Regions from separate parts of the Nonlabens agnitus genome, predicted to be linked through region 2. Evidence: riboswitches for the same ligand, from Rfam matches in the RefSeq annotation. Region 2 holds a riboswitch; the other holds the start of a gene.
What was found. Region 2 has a riboswitch for S-adenosylmethionine ahead of BST86_RS09795 (homocysteine S-methyltransferase family protein). Riboswitches for the same ligand answer to the same signal wherever they lie in the genome.
Positions count from the first base shown of each region.

Region 1: linked by a shared signal. The riboswitch ahead of BST86_RS04995 (Na+/H+ antiporter NhaC family protein) and the one ahead of BST86_RS09795 (homocysteine S-methyltransferase family protein) in region 2 are both predicted to bind S-adenosylmethionine.

Region 1 is NZ_MQUC01000003.1:1,084,084-1,087,504, reverse strand. It holds gene BST86_RS05000 (thiamine phosphate synthase) at 1-540, opposite strand, end outside; gene BST86_RS04995 (Na+/H+ antiporter NhaC family protein) at 632-1,942, opposite strand; SAM-I-IV-variant riboswitch at 1,987-2,083, opposite strand; gene BST86_RS04990 (hypothetical protein) at 2,303-3,172, shown strand; gene BST86_RS04985 (DUF4251 domain-containing protein) at 3,253-3,421, opposite strand, start outside.
Region 2 is NZ_MQUC01000003.1:2,124,210-2,127,630, forward strand. It holds gene BST86_RS09790 (vitamin B12 dependent-methionine synthase activation domain-containing protein) at 1-963, opposite strand, end outside; gene BST86_RS09795 (homocysteine S-methyltransferase family protein) at 956-1,978, opposite strand; SAM riboswitch class I at 2,124-2,228, opposite strand; gene BST86_RS09800 (2Fe-2S iron-sulfur cluster-binding protein) at 2,423-2,743, opposite strand; gene BST86_RS09805 (NAD(P)/FAD-dependent oxidoreductase) at 2,736-3,421, opposite strand, start outside.

The DNA.
Region 1 (3,421 bases), 1.0 Mb from region 2:
TACGATGATTCCAGAGATTCCGGTGTCCAATATGTTCTTGACATCGTTTGTAGTAATGTTGCCAAAACCTAGTAATGGTGTTTCGGTTGGTAAGGCTTCCGCAATAGCGGTATAACCATGTATCCCTAAGGCATTCGTTTTATCTTCCTTAGCCGTTTGAAAAGGTCCCAAGGCGATATAATCCACTTCTTTTTTAATCAAGTCCTGACAATCCTGCAAGGTGTGTGCGCTAGCACCAATGCTTTGCCATGGGAACAAATGTTCTCTCATTAGAGTAGGAGAAGCGTCGGTTTTTTCCAGGAATACGCCGTCTGCTTTAATGGTTTCGGCAATCTTGTAATGGCTCGTGATGATGAGTCTGGTCTGAAAATGCGAAGTAATCGCCTGAACATCTTTAGCCAACTGTAAAAGCGCTGGTTTCTTGATGTGCTTCATGTCCAGTTGTACCAATTCGATTCCAGCACTGCAAGCTTTCTGAATGTTGTCTAGATGAAGTTGAGGCGTTTTGGCGTTTGATATGTAATGAAGTTTTGGAATCATAAATTTTAATCGAATTTGCTGACAGCACTCAGGTTATTGGACTTACAACTGGAGTGGAAGCAAAGGTACCTAATATGCCAGGCGTTCTTATTTATGGAACTCTTATCGTTTTAGGTGTATTGAATACAATGAATGCTATGGTCGTCATCAACAGTAACAAGAGGTACCACGTGTTAGAAACCAAATCCAGATAATTGATTTGTTCGTTAGACAAACTCAAGATCATCAAGACCTGTGCGCCATACGGCAACAATCCCTGAAAAATACAGGCAAAAATATCCAGAATCGACGCTGTTTTCTTGTTGTCCAGATGGTACTCATCATTAATGGTTTTGGCAATGGGACCTGTGATAATGATGGAAACCGTATTGTTTGCGATGGCTAGATTCACGGTGCTGACCAGTGAAGCAATACCCAATTGCGCTGATTTCTTGCTGGAAATCAGCTTTTTGATTTTGATCAGGATAAAATCAATACCACCATTTCTGGCTACGAGTGCAGCTAGACCACCGGTAAGTAAGGACAGTAAGAAGATCTCGGTCATGCTGGTGAAGCCTTCATAGGCGATTTTGGTAGATTCCAATAAGGTGAAATCACCGTAAGCAATCCCTAAAATGGCAGCACTGATGCAACCCAAAAGTAGCGTGATAAACACATTAACACCCAATACAGAAAGTCCAATTACAAGAAGGTAAGGCAAAATTTTAATCACCGAGTAATCATAAATGATCGTCTCTGCATTGCCAGACTCTAGGTCCAACCCTTGAAAGATCAAAATGGCAATGGTGACCAAAGCAGCTGGAAGCGCGATCTTGATGTTCTCCTTGAATTTATCACTCATCTTACAACCTAAAGATTGGGTCGCAGCGATCGTGGTATCTGATATGACCGAGAGATTATCACCAAACATACTACCGCCCAACAAGGCACCACACAAAATGGCTAGGTCTGCGCTGCTTTTATCGGCAAAGCCCACCACAATAGGCGCCAGTGCGACAATCGCACCTACAGAAGTTCCCGTAGAAACCGATAGGAATGCGGCGATAACAAAGATGCCCACGTAGATGTATTGCACTGCAATAAAGTCCAGACCCAAATTGACTATAGCATCCACGCTACCAGTCGCGTTAGTGATGGCAGCAAAAGCACCGGCCAAGAGATAAATCAAACACATGGTCAAGATCTTATCGTCACCACAACCTTTTAATAGGGTTTGGATTTTGGATTCGATCGTTTGTCTGAACATCAGGAATGCCACGATGATTCCCGCAATAACAGCTATAGGTGCTGGTAATGCGTAAAAGTCATTTTGAATAATACCAACGCCTAGAAAAGTAAGGACGAAGACAAAAAGCGGTATAAGCGCTGAAAATTTAGGGGTAATCACGGTTTTATGATCCATATCTTAATTTGAGATAAGGGAAACAGCGACCAGCAATAGAAGTATGAGTTAACATTTTTTCCAAAAACTTGGCTTATCCATTTAGCACCTTGCTCGTTATTGCAGGTTGCTATCTCCCTAATGAGATTCTTGATAATTATTTGCGGCGGCAAAACTAAACCATAACATTTTAAAATGAAGCTTTGAGAACCATATAATATGTTAAGAATTATGAGGAGCAGACCTTGCTTGGTAATCTAGTCCAATGACGCCTCTGGTAAGGAATAACAATGATCGTATAAATAGTAGAGTAGTGGTCACCGCAGGAGATTTTTATAGCGGCAGATTAGATTATCTTTATTTTAGAAAAAATGCATACCTATGAAAAAGGTTTTGTCAATACTATTTGTTTTTAGTGGGATGGCCTTAGGTGTTGCACAGCAGTCTGTTGAGGATATTTCTGGAGCATATCATATTTCTAGTAATGATCCACATGGAGATTCTCATGTAATTATCTCACCAGATCATCATTTTGCTATCGCATTTTTTGGAGGTGTGCTCAAAGGAACTTGGCAAAAAGTAGAAGACCATTATCTATTCACCTATCATAAGGAACCTAAAGTGGTGCTGTACGCTCGCTATAATTCGAGTATTCAGGATTCGGTTAAAGTTCGTGTTGGACTTGATGCCAATAGAGGTTTTGCGATACGTTTTAATAGTTCTGTAAATGAGGCCTTTACAGCTATATTTAATGAAGCCGCCAATTGCTTTACGTATCCATATATCTACTCGCAGCGCAATTCCATTGAACAAATAGAAATCTATCAGCAGGATTTGAGAAAATATGCAGAAGGCGAAATCACAAACTCTAAGAACTATATTTTTAGTTTTAAACCAAACGCCTCGTATAATGAGTTTTTGCTCACAGGTTTACCTGAAAGTTATTCTCAAGGTGGAACCTCTCAAGTAAGGTTTATGGATGGTCAATTGTTTATGGAAGATCAAGGCGGCATACAAAAGCGTTCTGAGTATAAAGACATCAATACGGAAGATCTTGAATTCTTTGAACAGTATTTCAAGAATGAGATATTTCCAGAAGTTCTGGATTCAAATCATGAGCAGTTCCCATATGCTGAAAATCCTACAGATCAAGATTTAGTACCATTTATTAGAATTACGCCTAAGATGATGCCTGTAAATACTATAGTTATGAATCCGGGCAGTTTATTTTATGCGATTTGTGATGATTAAAAGAATTTGATATTTGAACCATAATGTATATTATGTCAAATAGAATTTTTGAGAACTAAGTAGACTTGTTCTCTTTTTGATTACTCCTTGGAATCGTTCGTAGATACCACTCTTCCTTGATATTGCATGACCGTTCTGGTGGTGCTTCTTACGTAAACCGTTGCTTTACCATTGGCAAATACAACCACGTCCACGTCATAATTTTCGGTTTTGTCATTGGCATCAAATTCAATCTCGTATTTGTATGCC
Region 2 (3,421 bases):
TCGCCAGCTATTGTCAATGGTACTCGTGCGTGTGGTTTGCGTAACGTTTTCTGCATAATCCAGTAAACGCTCTGTAGCGTCATCACGGCGGTTGAGCAATACATCTTCTACATGATCGAGTAGCTCTTTATCAATATCATCATAGACTTCTAGCAATGCAGGATTCACGATTCCCATATTCATACCAGCCTTGATCGCATGGTACAAAAAGGCGCTGTGCATGGCTTCCCGCACTTTATCATTCCCACGAAAGCTAAAACTCACATTACTCACGCCACCACTAACACTAGCATATGGCAAGTTTTCACGCACCCATCGGGTCCCTTCAATAAAGTCCAAGGCATTAAGTTTATGCTCGTCCATTCCCGTAGCCACCGGAAAAATATTAAGGTCAAAGATGATGTCTTCTGGAGCGAACTTGACTTCATTAACCAAAATATCATAGCTGCGCTTGGCAATCTCGATGCGGCGTTCATAGGTGTCTGCTTGACCTACTTCATCAAAGGCCATGACAATCACGGCAGCGCCATAACGCTTGATAGCCTTGGCATGTTTTATAAATTCTTCTTCGCCTTCTTTTAAGCTTATAGAATTGACAACGCATTTGCCTTGTACCACTTGCAATCCAGCCTCAATAATTTCCCATTTGGAACTATCGATCATGATAGGCACTCTGGAAATATCAGGTTCTGCAGCGATCAGGTTGAGAAACTTGACCATGGCGGCTTTACCATCGATCAGGCCGTCGTCCATATTGATGTCAATGATCTGGGCACCGTTATCCACCTGGTCGCGAGCAACATCCAGCGCTTCATCAAACTTCTCTTCCTTAATAAGACGTAAGAATTTTTTGGAACCAGCAACATTGGTGCGCTCACCCACATTGACAAAGTTGCTTTCTGGAGTAATAACTAACGGCTCAAGGCCGCTTAGTTTTAGTGGTCTAAATTCTTTCTTATCCATGCGCCAAAGTTTGTAGGGATGGAATAATTCTAGGCTGATATTCGGCAGCTATTTTTGCAATAGCGGCAATGTGTTCTGGTGTGGTACCACAACAACCACCTATGATATTGACCAAAGATTTGTCGAGATATTCTCTAATTTGTGAAGCCATCTGTTCTGGCGACTCATCATATTCTCCAAAGGCGTTAGGCAATCCCGCATTGGGATATGCACTTATTCCATAATTGGACTTACTAGCTACAGTCTCTAAATAAGGTGTGAGTTGTTTGGCACCTAAGGCGCAATTGAAACCAAAAGACAACAGCGGTATATGCTCAATCGAAATCATAAAAGCCTCGGCTGTCTGACCACTTAAGGTTCTTCCAGAGGCATCTGTAATTGTGCCGCTTACCATGACTGGTATATCAAGATTAAGTTCTTCTTTCAATTCTTCAATGGCAAAAAGAGCAGCTTTAGCATTGAGTGTGTCAAAAACAGTTTCTACCAACAAAATATCCACGCCACCTTTGATCAATCCAGCTGCTTGTTGTTTGTAAGCTTTTCGTAACTCTTCAAATGTTATAGCGCGATAACCAGGATCGCTCACATCTGGCGACATGCTGGCGGTTTTGTTGGTCGGACCTATAGCGCCTGCAACAAACCTAGGTTTGTGTGGTTCTTTTGCTGTGAAATCGTCGGCTACTTTGCGGGCAATTCGAGCACTTTCAACGTTTAATTCATCCACCAAAAATTCCATGTGATAATCTGCCATGGCGATCGTAGTTGCACTAAACGTATTGGTCTCTACGATATCTGCTCCAGCCGCAAAGTATTGGGCATGGACACCAGCAATGGCCTCTGGCTGAGTGATGGACAGCAAATCATTGTTTCCTTTCACATCAGATGCGTAGTCTGCAAAGCGCTCGCCTCTAAAGTCTTCTTCTGTGAATTTATGCCGTTGCAACATGGTTCCCATGGCACCATCCAGTACGAGGATGCGTTCTTGCAATGCCTTATATAATGTCGTATTCTTCAATCTTTGTGTTTATGTGATCATGCTCACCTGCATTAAGTTTGATCCATAGCATGAGCTACAGATAAACTTGATGTTTGAGTTGGATATCGCTTTCGCGAAAGCGAAAACAAATCAAATATTAAAGAAAGATGTGCGGATAATTTGCTCGTTATCTTTCCACGCAATCGCATGGTAGAATGAGGCACCTTCTACAATCGTAGGGTTGCCAAGGTCTCAACGGGTCTAATCCCTGAACCTTTCTTTATAACTCAAAATGCAATGAACTAGTACAAATATGGGCTTTGGAAAATCAAAAACAAAATTAAAGTGAAAAATAAAATTGATTTTGTCTATAGTTTAGACTTCGACCTTGTGGCACCAGCCATTTTTTAAACTAGAGTGCCTCTTTTTTAAACTTTTCTGAAACGAATTGATTTCGACAGGCTCAGCCTGACGTAAAATTCACTATTCTTCAGGAGCCAATTCAATCACCAATCCTTCTAAATTTTCCGTAATCGGGATCTGGCAGCCTAGTCGGGAATTCTCTTTGACGTTTTGGGCTTCCCAAAGCATGGCTTCTTCATCATCATTGCGCTCACCTAAATCGTGATCACTGATGATGTAGCACTGACAGGTGGCGCACATGGCCATACCGCCGCAAACGGCTTGCACGGGTAAATCATAAGCCTTGCAGACTTCCATGACGTTCATGTTCATGTCTGTAGGCGCATCGACCTCGTGGCGCTGGCCATCGCGATCGATGATGGTCATTTTGATATCAGACATTCTGCTTATTGCCTATTTTTTTAACGACTGCTTTTTCGGCTTCCTTACGTGAACCATCGAATCCATCAATACCACCAACGGTTGTGTATTTCATCACATACCGTTTGTCTGGAAAGATGCGTTGATAAGCACTCTGACACATCAAAGTGGCCTCGTGAAAACCACAAAGGATCAATTTCAATTTACCAGGATAGGTGTTCACATCGCCTATGGCATAGATGCCTGGAATGTTGGTTTGGTAATCTAAAGTGTTGTCCACTTTAATAGCATTCTTTTCTATTTCCAGACCCCAATCTGCTATTGGGCCTAGTTTAGGCGCCAAACCAAATAACGGTATAAAAGCATCGCATTCGATTACTTCCATTCGTTTTGCCTCGTCGTTGTGTTGTAGGAGCACCGATTCCACTTTTCCATCGCCGTTGATATCTAAGATTTCCGCAGGTGTGACCAATCTTATTTTATCTTGTTGGACCAATTCCTCTACTTTCTCGACACTATCTAGCGCACCGCGGAATTCCTCTCGTCTATGAACCAGAGTTACTTCGCTAGCGACGTCTGCCAAAAATATAGACCAATCCAAAGCACTATCGCCACCACCGGCAATGACTACTTTTTTGTCGCGATAAACCTCAGGATCTTTGATCATATAAGCTAGACCGTTGTCCTCGTAATTTTCGA